DNA from 3 places in the Inquilinus sp. OTU3971 genome. Region 1 is predicted to be linked to each of the others. Evidence: riboswitches for the same ligand, from Rfam matches in the RefSeq annotation. Region 1 holds a riboswitch; each other region holds the start of a gene.

Region 1 (4,976 bases):
CAGGGCCAGCCCCATCAGCACCAGCAGCAGCACGACGGTCGACGCCTCCTGCAGCCGGTAGGCGCCGAGCAGCTGCGCCACCAGCACCGGCAGGGTCTCGTTGCCGTCGCGGCCGAACAGGGCGGGGGCGCCGAGGTCGCCGAAGGCCAGGCCCGCCGCGATCGCCATGGCGAAGCCGGCCGGCCGGCGCAGCAGCGGCCATTCCACCAGCCTGAGGCGTGCCCAGCCGGACAGGCCGAGGCTGTCGGCCAGCCTGCCATGGCGGTGCTGGGCCAGCTCGGCGGCGCCGACCAGCAGGCGCAGCACGAAGGGCAGGGCCATCAGCGCGTTGATCACGGCGATGATCGGCAGCGCCCAGCGCCGCAGGTCGGCGGTGCCGAGCAGCATGACGAACAGGCCGGCGCCGAGCGCCAGCGGCGGCACCACCAGCACCACCGTGCCGCTCAGCTCGAACAACCGCGCCAGACGGCGCCGCCGGCGGCCGATGCGCAGCACGGCGATGCTGTGCGCCAGGGCCCAGCCCAGCACCAAAGCGAGCGTGGCGGCACCGAGGGCCACGGCCAGGCTGCGCCCGGCGGCGTGCCACAAGGCGGCGCTGGACAGGATCGGCTTGCCGATGCCGCCCAGGCCTTCGACCAGGATCGCCACCAGCGGCAGCAGCACGAAGCCGGCGGCCAGGACCAGCGCGGCGGTGTCGATCACTCGGGCCGCTGCCGTGTGTCCATCACCGCGCAGCACCGGGCGGCCGATTCCGCCCTCATCGGCGACCCGGCCGGTCAGCCGCATTGCCGCCAGCACCAAGAGGGCGCAGAGGGCGACCTGCAGCAGCGACAGGGCGACGGCGCGGCCGGGATCGAAGTCGAAGCGCAGCGCCTGGTAGATCGCGATCTCGATGGTGGCCGAGGCCGGGCCGCCGCCGAGCGTCAGGACCACGGCGAAGCTGGTGAAGCACAGCAGGAAAACCAGGGCAGCGAGGCCGGGCAGCTGGCGCCGCAGCATCGGCCATTCGACCAGCCGGAACAGGTCGGCGCCGCGCAGCCCCAGCATCGAGGCCAGGCGCCAGCTCTCGGCCGGGATCGTGCCCCAGGCCGCGAGCAGGACGCGCACGGCGAAGGGCATGTTGAAGAACACATGCGCCAGCAGGATGCCGGTCAGGCCGTAGATGTTGGGGCGGATGGTCAGCCCCAGCGCCGCGAACAGGTCGGCGAGCAGGCCGGACCGGCCGAATACGGTGAGGATGCCGAAGGCGCCGGCCACCGCCGGCACGATCATCGGCAGGCCGAACAGGCGCAGCAGCAGGGTGCGGCCGGGGAAGCGTCGGCGCGACAGGGCGCGGGCCACCGGGATGGCGATGGCGACGCTGATCACGGCCGACAGCCCGGCCTGCAGCGCGGTGAAGCGCAGCACCGACCAGAGATAGGGGTCGGCCCAGACGGACAGCAGGTCGAACTCGGACGCGGCGCGGAAGAGGCCGGTCGCCGCGGTGGCGATCAGCGCCAGGATGGCGAGCAGGGCCAGCAGGCCGGGAAGAGAGCTCATCCGGAGGGATCGGCGGACACGTCCGGCGCCGGCTTCCCCCTCACCCGAAATCGCAATGCGATTTCGACCTCTCCCCAAGGAGAGGAGAAAGGGGCGGCGCTCGGTTTCCCTCTCCTCGGGGAGAGGGAGGGGCCCGCCGCGTTGGCGGCGGGAGGGTGAGGAGGTGGCTCGGCCCAAGGGCTCTGTCTTACTTGCTGGTCGCCTGCAGCCATTCGGCGATCCAGGCGGCGCGGTTGGCCGCGACCTCCTCCGGCGGATACAGCAGGGCCTTGTCCGGGGTCGGCAGGGCCTTGTAGGCGTCGGGCAGGCCAGCCTTCGGCGTCACCGCCGGATACATCCATTGGGTGGTCGGCAGCAGGTCCTGGAACGCCGGGCTCAGCATGAAGGCGAGGAACTTGTCGGCCAGCTCGGGATGCTGCGACGAGGCCAGCTTGGCCGCGACCTCGACCTGCAGGTAGTTGCCCTCGCTGAACACCGCGGCGCCGACATTGCTGTCGTTCTCCGCGATCACGTGATAGGGCGGCGAGGTCAGGTAGCTGAAGGTCATCGGCACTTCGCCCTTGCGGAACAGGCCGTAGCTCTCGCTCCAGCCCGGGGTGACGGTGAGGATGCGCGGCTTCAGCTTCGCCCAGGCCTCGGGTGCCTTGTCGCCATAGACTTGCTTCACCCACAGCAATAGCCCGAGGCCCGGCGTGCTGGTGCGCGGGTCCTGGATGGTCAGCTCGAGGTCGCTGGCCTCGACCAGGTCGTGCAGGCTCTGCGGCGGGTTCGGCACCTTGGTCTTGTCGTAGACGAAGGCGAAGTAGCTCCAGTCGAAAGGCACGAAGACCGGGTCGGTCCAGGCCACCGGCAGCGACAGCCCGTCGAGCTTTTGGCCATGCGGCGCAAACAGGCCGGTCGCGGTGGCCTCGGCGGTCAGGTTGGTGTCGAGACCCAGCACCACGTCGGCCTGGCTCGACTTGCCCTCCAGCTTCAGCCGCGACAGCAGGGCGACGCCGTCCTCGACCGAGGTGAACTCGACCGTGCAGCCGCATTCGGCCTCGAAGGCCTTCTTCACCTGCGGCCCCGGCCCCCATTCGGCGGTGAAGGATTCATAGGTGTAGACCTTGAGCACCGGGGTCTCGGCCGCAGCCGGGCCGGCAACGGCGGAGGTCAGGGCCGTCAGCAGGACGGCGGCAAACAGGCGCATCGCGTTTCCTCCGCAGGGTCGAAGCGGGGCGGAGCGAGGGATGTGCCGATGCCTGAGGCGTCGTCTCTCGCTCCCTCCGCCGGCATGACCCGGATCAGGTTCGTCGGGTTGACGCTGACGCGCCTCTCAGCCCCGTTCGGGCACCCCGGCAAGACGCGCGCATCATCGTGGCGCGCTCTGTCTGTGTCAACGAGGTGACAGGCCCCCTGCGGCAAGGCTCCTGGTGACACCGGCCTCGCGACGGGGTAAAATTACACAATTAACGATAACTGGAGGTAAAAAATGGCCGGACCGCTCGCGATTGGTGAGGACGCGCCCGATTTCGAAGTCGAGACCACCGAGGGGCGGATCCGCTTCCACGACTGGCTCGGCTCGTCCTGGGGCGTGCTGTTCTCCCACCCCAAGGACTTCACCCCGGTGTGCACCACCGAGCTCGGCGCCGTGGCCAAGCTGAAGCCGGAGTTCGACCGCCGCGACGTCAAGGTGATCGGCCTCAGCGCCGACCCGGTCGACCGGCATGAGAGCTGGGCCCAGGACATCAAGGAAACCCAGGGTTACGCCCCAAACTTCCCGGTGATCGCCGATTCCGAGCTCGTCGTCTCCAAGCTCTACGGCATGCTGCCGGCCGATGCCGGCACCACCTCGGAGGGCCGCACCGCGGTCAACAACCAGACCGTGCGCAACGTCTACGTCGTCGGGCCGGACAAGAAGATCAAGCTGGTGATCTCCTACCCGATGACCACCGGCCGCAACTTCGACGAGGTGCTGCGGGTGATCGATTCGCTGCAGTTGACCGCCAAGCACAAGGTGGCGACGCCGGCCGACTGGAAGAACGGCGAGGACGTCATCATCGTCACCTCGGTCTCGGACGAGGAGGCCAAGCAGAAGTTCCCGGCCGGCTTCAAGACGCTGAAGCCTTACCTGCGCACCGTTGCACAGCCCAAGGACTGAGGCCGATCCGCAACGCCCCGGGCCCGACAGGGTCCGGGGATTGTCCACAAACTCTATGGCAGCTATCAGCGCTCGGTGGCTCGTTCAAACGCTTTCGCTTGGCCAATTCCGACCCTCGCCCAGTGCCTTGAACGCGTTTCGGATTGCTTCAGCTCGCTTGCGCAGGAAGGCTTGGTAGTCCGATCGGATTTTGCTCTCGCGTTCTGCGGCGGCCTCGATTTGTGCGTATCCACCGACCTTTAACTCATCAAAGGGCACCATGTGAGACCGCAGCCGATCGCGGACCACTGCCTCGCCAAGATCGGCTCGATCGACCCTTTCCGAAAGGTATTTCAAAGGTTCCTTGGCGGAAATGTTTCGGTTGGTGTTCATTGTGATCAAAATGCAGTTGAGTGCACGGCTTCGTTCCCATCCGGGAAGTTGGCCGTCATCGCGAAGAAGAGAGTCCGGGAAGAGGTGATGATATTCCCGGTTCGCTAGTCGCTGGCGCGTGGCTTGATTGCCGTCAGCAATGTCGAATGCGCCAGCCTTGATCGACGCAGCCAAGATAGCGCGCGCAAGAGTCTCTTTGCGTTTTGGCCATCCGGCCTGGATCAATTCGTCGATGGTCGGCAGCGGATAGTCGGTCTCGTTGAAGACCGGTACGGCATTCCGCAATCCGCAGCCGAGAAAGAAGTCCCGGAGGGCGCGATAGTCCTGAAGCGATCGCGTGGAAGAGGCGTTCTCATATCGAGCCGTGATGAAGGACCGCCATACATACGATCGTATCGCCGCTCTTGCGTTGCCGTATTCGTCAAGCTCTCTCGGTAGATACTTATACAGCGCTGCTAGGACCGGCATTATAGTCACGGTCGGAAGACGTTGGTCATCAAAGACGCATTCTTCCTCCAGGACCTGGACCGCCCACTTGATGCCGTCCGCGATCTCGTCCCATGTAGAGTCAATGTCCGTAAGGTCGAGCTGGAAGAAACTGGCTTGGGCCGGAACCCGGTCTGCCCTCAATGCAGCGGTTTGAAGCGCAATTTGCTCAGGTGAGACGTAGCTTTCCAACGCAGGGCACTTCTCCCGCAGATCTATCATGAGGGCATGCATCGACTTGCCGGTGCGCGCCTCAAATTGCGCGACGATGACGTCGAAAGCATTGAGCGGCACAGCGGACGTGTTCATCTTTACGAACACGTCCAACGCCGTAGGAGGCTTCGTTCCGACATCCAATACGAGCATCGGCAAATTGAAGCGCTTCATCTTGTCTTGCAGATCGCGAAGCGCGCCCTCCAAATTCCTGCTCGCCTGCAGG
Region 2 (4,976 bases), on a different contig from region 1:
TCCCGTCCTTCATCGTCACCCTGGCGGGAATGCTGGCCTTCCGCGGCCTCTGCATCATGGTGCTGAACGGCGAGCGCGCCGGTCCGGTGCCGGTCGACTTCCAGAAGATGTCCTCGGGCTTCATCTTCGAGCCGTTCGGGTCGCTGCCGGAGCTGTTCACCGGCAACGGCAAGGTCTGGATCACCACGCTGCTGATCAGCCTGGCCGTGCCGCTGATCCTGGTGTGGTTCAACGTCCAGAAGCGGCGCAACGAGATCCAGCACGGGGTCGAGCAGGAGCCGCTGCTGTTCTTCGTGATCAAGAACGTGGCCACGGTGGTGGCGCTGGCCGGGCTCGGCTATCTGCTGGCCACCTATAACGGCTTGCCCAACATCCTGATCCTGATGGGCGTGCTGGTCGTGCTCTACGCCTTCGTCACCACCCGCACCACGCTGGGCCGCCGCATCTACGCCGTCGGCGGCAACGAGAAGGCGGCCAAGCTGTCCGGCATCGACACCGAGAAGCTGGTGTTCCTGACCTTCGTCAACATGGGGGTGCTGGCGGCGCTGGCCGGGCTGATCACCACGGCGCGCCTGACCTCGGCGACGCCGCAGGCCGGCAACCAGTACGAGCTCGACGCCATCGCCGCCTGCTTCATCGGCGGCGCCTCGGCCTCGGGCGGCGTCGGCAAGATCACCGGCGTGGTGATCGGCGCCTTCATCATGGGCGTGATGAACAACGGCATGTCGATCCTCGGCCTCGGCATCGACCTGCAGATGGTGATCAAGGGCCTGGTGCTGCTCGCCGCCGTCGCCTTCGACGTCTACAACAAGAACAAGGTCGGCTGAGCGGCCGCAGCAGCGGGGGTGGCCGGCTCGGTCACCCCCACCATGCATGGAAATGGTGCAGCGGCCCGTGGCCGCCGCCGACGGACAGGCGGTCGGCCGCGGCCAGCGCCCCGGTCAGGTAGGTCTTCGCCTCGCGCACCGCCGTCTCCAGGTCCGGCCGCTGCGGCAACAAGGCCGCGATGGCGGAGGACAGGGTGCAGCCGGTGCCGTGGGTGTTGCGGGTGGCGATCCGCGGCGCTGCCAGGGTCAGCGACCCCGCCGCCATGAGCAGCAGGTCCGGGCTCTCCGCCTCCGCCAGATGGCCGCCCTTCAACAGCACGGCCCGGGGACCGAGATCGAGCAACGCCGCGGCGATCTCCGGCATCTCGTCCCGGTGCTCGGCCGGCGTGCGGCCCAGCAGGTCGGCGGCCTCGGGCAGGTTCGGGGTAACCACAGTGGCCAGCGGCAGCAGTTCCTCGCGCAGCGCCGCCACGGCGTCGGGATCCAGCAGCCGGTCGCCGCTCTTCGCCACCATCACCGGGTCGACCACCACCCGGGTCAGCCCGTGCCGGCGCAGCGCGTCGGCCACCACGCGCACGATCTCGCCGGTCGCCAGCATGCCGATCTTGACCGCATCGATCCGGACATCGGCCAGCAGGCAGTCGATCTGCTTGGCGACGAAGGCCGGCGACACCAGCTCCACCGCCTGCACCCCACGGGTGTTCTGGGCGACCAGGGCGGTGATCACCGCGCAGCCATAGGCGCCGAGGGCGGAGAAGGTCTTCAGATCGGCCTGGATGCCGGCGCCGCCCGAGGGGTCGGTGCCGGCGATGGTCAGGACGTTGGGGATGGTGCGGGGCGGGATCATCGCGTCCGCCCCTCCGTCACCGCAGCGGCGATCGCCCGGGCCGCCGCCTCCGGGTCGGGCGCGGCGCAGATCGCCGACACCACGGCGACGCCGTCCGCCCCGGCCGCGATCACCTCGGCGGTCCGGGCCGCGTCGAGGCCGCCGATGCCGACGGCGGGCAGCGGCAGCAGCCGGCGCAGCGCCCGGAAGCCCTCGACCCCGATCGCCGGCCGGGCTTCGGCCTTGGTGGTGGTGGCGAAGACCGGGCCGATGCCGGCGTAGTCGGCGACGCCGGTGTCGACCGCCCGCGCCTCGGCCGCGTCATGCACGGTGACGCCGACGATGCGGCCAGGGCCCAGCAGGCGCCGCGCCGTCGCCGCCGGCATGTCGCGGTCGCCGAGATGGACGCCGTCGGCGCCGACCGCCAGGGCCACGTCGACCCGGTCGTTGATCACCAGGGGCACGCCGTGCGGCGCCAGCACCGCCTGCAGCGCCCCGGCCGCGGCGATCAGCCCGCGCGTCGTGGCGTCGGGGTCGCGCAACTGCACCATGGTGACGCCACCTTGCGCCGCCGCCGCGGCCACGGCGGCAACGCCGCGCGGACCGCTCAGCCGCGTGTCGGTGACGAGATAGACCGACAGGTCGAAGCGCCGCCTCGATTCCGGTGCCGCAACAGCCATTCCGCTCCTCCTCCAGTGGAGGGAGCAGTCGGCGATCGATCCTGGGGATCGGGGCCCGATGGGCATCGCGTGACGGCTCCCTTCGCTGGCATGACCCAGATCAGGTTCGACGGGTATGATCTCAGCCCCCCGGATCGAACTTCGGCGGGCACCCCGTGTCACTTCCGGGTACAGGCTCGCAAGCCGGGAAGGCCGGTGTCAAGCGCACCGGCCTCGCGCTCACCGCGCCGGCACCGTGACCAGCACGCTGCGGCCGGTGTGGCGGGTCACCACGATCCGGGCGCCGAGGAAGGCCTCGATCACCGCGATGTTGGTGCGGGTGTGCGGCGTCGGCGGCACCGTGACGAACCGGCCGCCCGCGCCCAGCGCCATCGGCAGCAGCAGCTGGTCCGCCAGATGCGGCCCGACCGGGGCGCGGCTGGCGAGATACTGCCGCACCGCCTTTGCCGTCGCGGCGGCGACATCCTCCGCCGGCAGGCCGGGCTGGCCGTGACCGGTGAAGACCTCGGTCGCGTGCTCATGCGCCACCGTCACGGTCAGGCAGTTGCCCGGCCCCTCCGCGGCGACGGCGCGGACCGGGGCCAGCGCCTCGTCCCGCCAGCGCAGGGCCTTGGCGACGGTCGCCGTCTCCCGCGCCGCGATATGCAGCGGCAGATGGGTGACCACCGCATCCACCTGCTGCGACACCAGGGCGCCGCGCCGCTCCAGCACCAGCGGCGCCGGCTGGCCGCGCGGCATCACCTCGACCTCGACCACGCCGCCGCCCGCCGGATAGAAGCCGTGCCGGCGCAGCACCGCCTGGGCATGGAAGCCCATGCGGTGCAGCAGCGGCAGGAAGGCGCGGTCGGCGAAATCAAAGCTCGGCGCGCCCATGGCATGGGTGCCGCCCTGCAGCCGCAGCCGCGACGGCGCGTTCGCCAGGGCCAGCGGCAGCAGCACGGTCTGCAGCACCAGCAGGGTCGACCCGGCCGAACCGATGGCGAAATCATATTCGCCGGCCGCGACCGTGCCCGGCGCGAAGCCGAGCGCGGTCGAGCCCAGCTCGGCCCCCGTCACCGCGGCCCGGCCGATCTCGGCCGCCGCCTTCACCGCGGTCAAATGCTGGCGCAGCAGCCCCGGCTTGGCGCGCCCCGCGCGGATCCTCTCGATCCGAAACGGGGTGCCGGTCGCCAGGGACAGGGTCAGGGCCGAGCGCAGGATCTGCCCCCCGCCCTCGCCCTCGGATCCGTCGATCGTGATCATGGTCGGTTCTTTCTTATCGTTCTTGTCGGTCGACCACGAGCAACGGCAGGCAGCGGTCCGGCTGCCCGGACCGCTGCCCGTGGCGTTCGCTATCCCTTGACGCAGACGATCTGGCGCAGCGTGTGCACGACCTCCACCAGATCGGACTGGGCGGCCATCACGGCGTCGATGTCCTTGTAGGCCTTGGGCGTCTCGTCGATGACGCCCTCGTCCTTCCGGCATTCGATCCCCGCGGTGGCCGCTTCATGGTCGGCGACCGTGAACCGCCGTTTCGCCTCGGTCCGCGACATCACCCGCCCGGCCCCGTGGGAGCAGGAGCAGAAGCTGTCGGGGTTGCCCTTGCCGCGGACGATGAAGGATCGCGCCCCCATCGATCCCGGGATGATGCCCAGGTCCCCCTCGCGGGCGCGCACGGCGCCCTTGCGGGTGACCCAGACGTTCTCGCCGAAGTGATGCTCCCGCTCCACGTAGTTGTGATGGCAGTTGATCGCCTCGTCGGTGACGCCGAATTCGGTGAAGGCGGCGGCCATCGCCGCCAGCGCCTGCTTCAGCATCACGTCCCGGTTGGCCCGGGCGTAGTCCTGCGCCCAGCCGACCGCGTCCATGTAGTCGTCGAACAGTGCCGAGCCCTCGGCCAGATAGGCCAGGTCCCGGTCCGGCAGGTGGATGAACAGCCGCTCCATCTCCCGGCGCGCCGCGGCGATGAAGAAGCTGCCGATGCGGTTGCCGACCCCGCGCGAGCCGGAATGCAGCATCACCCACACGCGGTCGTCCTGGTCCAGGCAGACCTCGATGAAGTGATTGCCGCCGCCCAGCGTGCCGATCTGCCGCGCTGGCGAATGCCGGGTGGAGATCGCCGGGTACTTGTGCTGCAGCGCGTCGTAGCGCTGCTTGAACGACGAGTACCAGGCGTTCTCCGCCGCGCGCGGCACGTCCTGCCCGTGATCGGCCATCCCGACCGGGATCACCGCCTCGAGCGCCGAGCGCAGCCCGGACAGGCTGTCCGGCAGCTGGTGGCTGGTCAGGGTCGTGCGCACCGCGCACATGCCGCAGCCGATGTCGACGCCGACCGCCGCCGGGATGATCGCCCCGCGCGTCGGGATGACCGACCCGATGGTCGCGCCCTTGCCGTAATGCACGTCCGGCATCGCCGCGACATGCTTGTGGATGAACGGCAGGGTCGCGGTGTTCAGCAGCTGCTGGCGCGAGCCGTCGTCCACGGGCACGCCGCGGGTCCACATCTTGACCGGCTTGGCGCGCGTGCCGCGCGCCGGGGCGAAGCTTTCGGTGAGGAGGTCGTAAGTCCGGTCCATGATGCGTGTCCTTAAGTCCAGAAGGCCGCATGGCGACGAGGGTGATGAAACGCGTGCCCGCCCGGACCGAGGCCCGGGCGGGCTCCTG
Region 3 (4,976 bases), on a different contig from region 1:
CAGCGGCGATGCGCGGTGGCGATGCCGCGCGCCAGCCGCGCCAGCTCGTCCGGCTGCTCGAAGGACGGGTCGAGCAGCAGCAGGCCGCGCCGCGGCTGCGGCGGCAGCAGGCCGCGCAGCGCCTCCCAGGAATCGCGCCGGTGGATCGCGACCTGGGCATCGCCGGCGAATTCGGCGCGCAGCTTCGCATGATCCTCCGGATGCAGCTCGACCAGGGTCAGCCGGTCCTCCGGCCGCATCAGCGTCCGGATCAGCCGCGGCGACCCCGGATAGATCTCGAGCCGGCCGGAGGGGTTGAAGCCGCGCACCAGCTCGAGATAGCGCGCCACCGCGGCCGGGGCGTCGGTCGCGCTGTCGATCCGGCCGATGCCGTCGATGTATTCCCCGGTCTTGGCGGCCTCGGCGGCCAGGGCGTAGCGGCCGACCCCGGCATGCAGGTCGAGGGCGGAGAACGGCTTGTCCTTGCCGCGCAGCGCCTCGACCAGCGCCACCAGCACCACATGCTTGAGGACGTCGGCCTGGTTGCCGGCGTGGAAGGCGTGGCGGTAGTTCATGCCGCCCGCAGCACCGCCACCCAGCCGGGCAGCGGCGTCCCGTTCTCGGTGCGGGCCCAGGCGGCCTCGACCTCGGTCACGGTGAAGCCGGTGGCCGCGGCGACCGCAGCCAGATAGCCGGGCGAATGCAGGTAGCGGTGGCGGTCGCCCAGGCGCCAGCCTTCCCCGTCATGCGACTCCGCGGTCAGGGCGAACCAGCCGCCCGGCCGCAGCACGGCCCGCGCGGCGGCGAAGAGCGGCGCCAGATCGCCGATATAGACCGCGACATCCGCAGCCAGGACCAGGTCGTAACGCTCCGGCCAGCCCGCCAGGGCGGCGACGATCTCGCCCGGCTCCAGCCGGTCGTACAGCCGCCGCGCCATCGCCTGCAGGATCATGCCGGGCGACAGGTCGATCCCGTCCAGCCGGCGGCGGCGGTCGGCGAAGGCGGCGCCGGCCAGCCCAGTGCCGCAGCCGAGATCGAGGATGTCCAAGCTGCCCTCAGGAACCAGCCGGTCGACGGCACGGCGCAGCAGCGCCGGCCCGCGATAGTGCAGGGCGTCGACCAGCGACGTCTCGAAGCGCGGCGCGTACTGGTCGAACAGGGTGCGGACATGCGCCTCGGGCAGCTGCGCCGGCACCGGGGCGGCGCCGATCAGCGCCAGCCGCACCGCGGCGCCCATCCGGTCCTCCGGATCCAGCTCCAGCGTCGCCCGGTACGCCGCGGTGGCATCGCCGCCGGCCGCCTCCAGCGCCTGGCCCAGGGCGTAGCGGATCTCGACGTCGCCGGGGGCGATCTCGATGGCGGCGCGGATGGCGTCAGCGGCCTCGGCCGGCCGGCCGTCGGCGAGCAGGGCGAGGCCGATCTCCAGGCGCCGGCGCGCCCGCGGATCCGGGATGGGGAGGGGAAGGGTCATGCTGTGGCGTCCCATGCGCCACGGCCGCGCCGCAGTCGCGCGCGGGCTTATAGCCGAAGCGCCCCCGGATCGTCGAGAGGCACCCGAGACAGCTCAGGCACTGGTGGGATAGATGAAGCCGTCGGCCTCGTAGACGCCGCCATAGGCGCCGGTGTCGGGGTTCCAGAATCGCACCGCGGTCCAGTCGTTGCCGCTGGAGACGTCGATCACCGACTGCTCACGGTAGATCCGGCGCCGGGTCGCCCCGTCATTGCCCCAGTTGGTGTGCGACACGGTGATCTCGCGCGAATTGCGCACCGACACCACCACCGAGATGTGCCCGGCGCTCAGCCGGTCCGACCGGCCCAGCACCAGCACGGCGCCGGAGCGCGGCGCGCCGCCCTTGCCGTAGACGCCGTCGGCCTGGTCCCACCAGGTCCAGGCATCGCCCTTGATCTGGATGCCGGAGACGGCCCGGGCATAGGGCACACATTCCTCCGGCGCGTTGGCGGTGACGTAGCGGGCGACGCCGGCGCCGGTCGGGTTGCGCACGATCTCGCGCCCGCCGCCACAGGCGGCCAGGGCCAGCGCGACAGACAGCACCAAGGCATGTCGCAGCATCGTTCTCAACCGATGACTCAGAAATCCACCCCAATGTGTTGGAATGTAGATATTTTTAGGAATGCGGTCAAGATCGGGACGGAGCGGAGGGCTGGCGGCCTTCCGGGAAAACCAGGTTCACGGCGTCCGGCAGCTGCCGCTTGACATCCCATCCCGGCGCGCGCTCTGATCGGGGCGTTCCGAGGGGAGCTCCGGTAAGGAGCTGAGACACCACACCAACTGCGACGTGGGAACCCTTCGAACCTGATCCGGGTCGTGCCGGCGTAGGGAATGGAACCACATGCGCGCTCAGCCGCTTCTCCAGTCTTCCGTCTTTGGCACGCCCTCAATCCGTCCGATCGAGGAGGCCGTGTATGCCCAAGGACGTCATCCCCACAACCGTCACCACCGGCCCGCTGCCGGCGTCGCGCAAGGTCCATGTCGCGGGCGAGCGCAACCCCGACCTGCGCGTCGCCATGCGCGAGATCGTGCTGTCGCCGGAATCCGGCGAGCCGCCGCTCCGGGTCTATGACGCCTCCGGCCCCTATACCGACCCGGCGGCGCTGATCGACATCGGCGCCGGCCTGCCCGCGCTGCGGGCCGGCTGGATCGCCGCCCGCGGCGACGTCGAGGCCTATGACGGCCGGACGGTGCGGCCGGAGGATGACGGCCGCCGCTCCGGCGAGGCCGCCAACCTGTTCGAGTTCCCGCGCGGCGACCGCCGCCCCTTGAGGGCCCGCGGTGGCACCGCGGTGACGCAGATGGCCTATGCCCGGGCCGGGATCGTCACGCCCGAGATGGAGTATGTCGCCATCCGCGAGAATCTCGGCCGCGAGCGGACGCTAGAGCAGGCGGCGCGCGACGGCGAGAGCTTCGGCGCCGCGATCCCGGACTATGTCACGCCGGAATTCGTGCGCGACGAGGTGGCGCGCGGCCGGGCCATCATCCCGTCCAACATCAACCACCCGGAATCCGAGCCGATGGCGATCGGCCGCAACTTCCTGGTCAAGATCAACGCCAATATCGGCAACTCGGCCGTCACCTCCTCGATCGCGGAGGAGGTCGAGAAGATGGTCTGGGCGATCCGCTGGGGCGGCGACACGGTGATGGACCTGTCGACCGGCCGCAACATCCACACCACCCGCGAATGGATCCTGCGCAATTCGCCGGTGCCGATCGGCACCGTGCCGATCTACCAGGCGCTCGAGAAGGTCGGCGGCGTGGCCGAGGACCTGACCTGGGAGATCTTCCGCGACACGCTGATCGAGCAGGCGGAGCAGGGGGTCGACTACTTCACCATCCATGCCGGGGTGCGGCTGCCCTACATTCCCCTCACGGCGAAGCGGGTCACCGGCATCGTCAGCCGCGGCGGCTCGATCATGGCGAAATGGTGCCTGGCGCATCACCGCGAGAGCTTCCTCTACACCCATTTCCGCGAGATCTGCGCGATCATGCGGGCCTATGACGTCGCCTTCTCGCTGGGCGACGGGCTGCGGCCCGGCTCGATCGCCGACGCCAATGACGCGGCCCAGTTCGCCGAGCTGGAGACGCTGGGCGAGCTGACCAAGATCGCCTGGGAGCACGACGTCCAGGTCATGATCGAGGGCCCCGGCCATGTGCCGATGCACAAGATCAAGGCCAATATGGACAAGCAGCTGGCGGTCTGCGGCGAGGCGCCGTTCTACACGCTCGGGCCCCTCACCACCGACATCGCGCCGGGTTATGACCACATCACCTCCGGCATCGGCGCGGCGATGATCGGCTGGTTCGGCACCGCCATGCTCTGCTACGTCACGCCGAAGGAGCATCTCGGCCTGCCGGACCGCGACGACGTCAAGACCGGCGTCGTCACCTACAAGATCGCGGCCCATGCCGCCGACCTGGCCAAGGGGCACCCGGCGGCGCAGGCACGCGACGACGCCCTGTCCCGCGCCCGCTTCGAGTTCCGCTGGCGCGACCAGTTCCACCTCTCGCTCGACCCCGACACGGCGCTCGCCTATCACGACGAGACGCTGCCGGCAGAAGGCGCCAAGACGGCGCATTTCTGCTCGATGTGCGGCCCGAAATTCTGCTCGATGAAGATCACGCAGGAGATCCGGGCCTCGGCCGAGGCCGGGATGGAGGAGATGTCGGCGCGGTTCCGCGACGGCGGCAGCCAGATCTACCGCGCGGCCGAGTGACCGCCGGGCGGCCCGCGCGGGCCGGGAGGAAAATCATTCTTGGTGCGCGCGGAGACGACCGGTATAGGACTCGGAGCGGAATTTGACCGCTGGCGGCCCGGGGCGGGCGTCCGTCCCGGGCTGTCGTCGACGGCGCTCGGCGCGAGGAGATTTCGATGGCAGCCCTTTCCGACCATGCGGCCAAGGCCGGGCTGATGACCCGGTTCCTGCTGCAGCGCCGGTTCCAGCGGGTCGCCTGGCGCAACTGGGTGGCCGACCGGATTGCCGGCCGGGTCGGGCGCGGCCCGGTCTCCGGCACGCCGGAGGCCCGGGGCGCCGCCACGGCCCTGACCGCCGAAGGCTTCGCCATGACGCCCTGGCTGATGACCCCCGACCGGGTCGCGGAGATCCGGCGCCACTTCGCCGGGCACCCGTCCTTCAACCCCTACAAGCCCGAGCACGGCACCTTCCAGGCACCGGAGCAGGCGCCGAAGGGCACCCATGTCGCGCATTTCCGGCCGGAGGTGGTGGTGAACGCGCCGCACGCCCTGGCGATCGCCAACGACCCGGCGGTGCTGGAGGCGGTGCAGGCCGCCCTCGGCTGCAGGCCGACGATCAGCTACATGGCCGCCTGGTGGTCGATCGCCGGGGACGAGGAGGGGCAGCACGCCGAGCTGTTCCATCGCGACTATGACGACTGGCGCTTCATCAAGCTGTTCGTCTACCTCACCGATGTCGATGCCGGGGCCGGGCCGCACATCTATGTCCGCGGTTCGCACCGCGAGGAT

What was found. Region 1 has a riboswitch for thiamine pyrophosphate ahead of thiB (thiamine ABC transporter substrate binding subunit). Riboswitches for the same ligand answer to the same signal wherever they lie in the genome.
Region 2: it holds a riboswitch for thiamine pyrophosphate, as region 1 does, so the genes downstream of both, thiE (thiamine phosphate synthase) here and thiB (thiamine ABC transporter substrate binding subunit) in region 1, are expected to answer to the same signal.
Region 3: it holds a riboswitch for thiamine pyrophosphate, as region 1 does, so the genes downstream of both, thiC (phosphomethylpyrimidine synthase ThiC) here and thiB (thiamine ABC transporter substrate binding subunit) in region 1, are expected to answer to the same signal.

The regions. Positions count from the first base shown of each region.
Region 1 covers NZ_JASATH010000017.1:11,933-16,908, reverse strand. The annotation lists gene thiP (thiamine/thiamine pyrophosphate ABC transporter permease) at 1-1,539, opposite strand, end outside; gene thiB (thiamine ABC transporter substrate binding subunit) at 1,727-2,728, opposite strand; TPP riboswitch at 2,783-2,886, opposite strand; gene AAHM41_RS06535 (peroxiredoxin) at 3,011-3,679, shown strand; gene AAHM41_RS06530 (GmrSD restriction endonuclease domain-containing protein) at 3,764-4,976, opposite strand, start outside.
Region 2 covers NZ_JASATH010000028.1:19,624-24,599, reverse strand. The annotation lists gene mmsB (multiple monosaccharide ABC transporter permease) at 1-827, shown strand, start outside; gene thiD (bifunctional hydroxymethylpyrimidine kinase/phosphomethylpyrimidine kinase) at 859-1,674, opposite strand; gene thiE (thiamine phosphate synthase) at 1,671-2,333, opposite strand; TPP riboswitch at 2,392-2,499, opposite strand; gene rtcA (RNA 3'-terminal phosphate cyclase) at 2,553-3,575, opposite strand; gene AAHM41_RS09795 (RtcB family protein) at 3,665-4,888, opposite strand.
Region 3 covers NZ_JASATH010000060.1:14,193-19,168, reverse strand. The annotation lists gene AAHM41_RS16790 (23S rRNA (adenine(2030)-N(6))-methyltransferase RlmJ) at 1-554, opposite strand, end outside; gene AAHM41_RS16785 (class I SAM-dependent DNA methyltransferase) at 551-1,450, opposite strand; gene AAHM41_RS16780 (CHAP domain-containing protein) at 1,544-2,050, opposite strand; TPP riboswitch at 2,223-2,338, shown strand; gene thiC (phosphomethylpyrimidine synthase ThiC) at 2,404-4,209, shown strand; gene AAHM41_RS16770 (phytanoyl-CoA dioxygenase family protein) at 4,365-4,976, shown strand, end outside.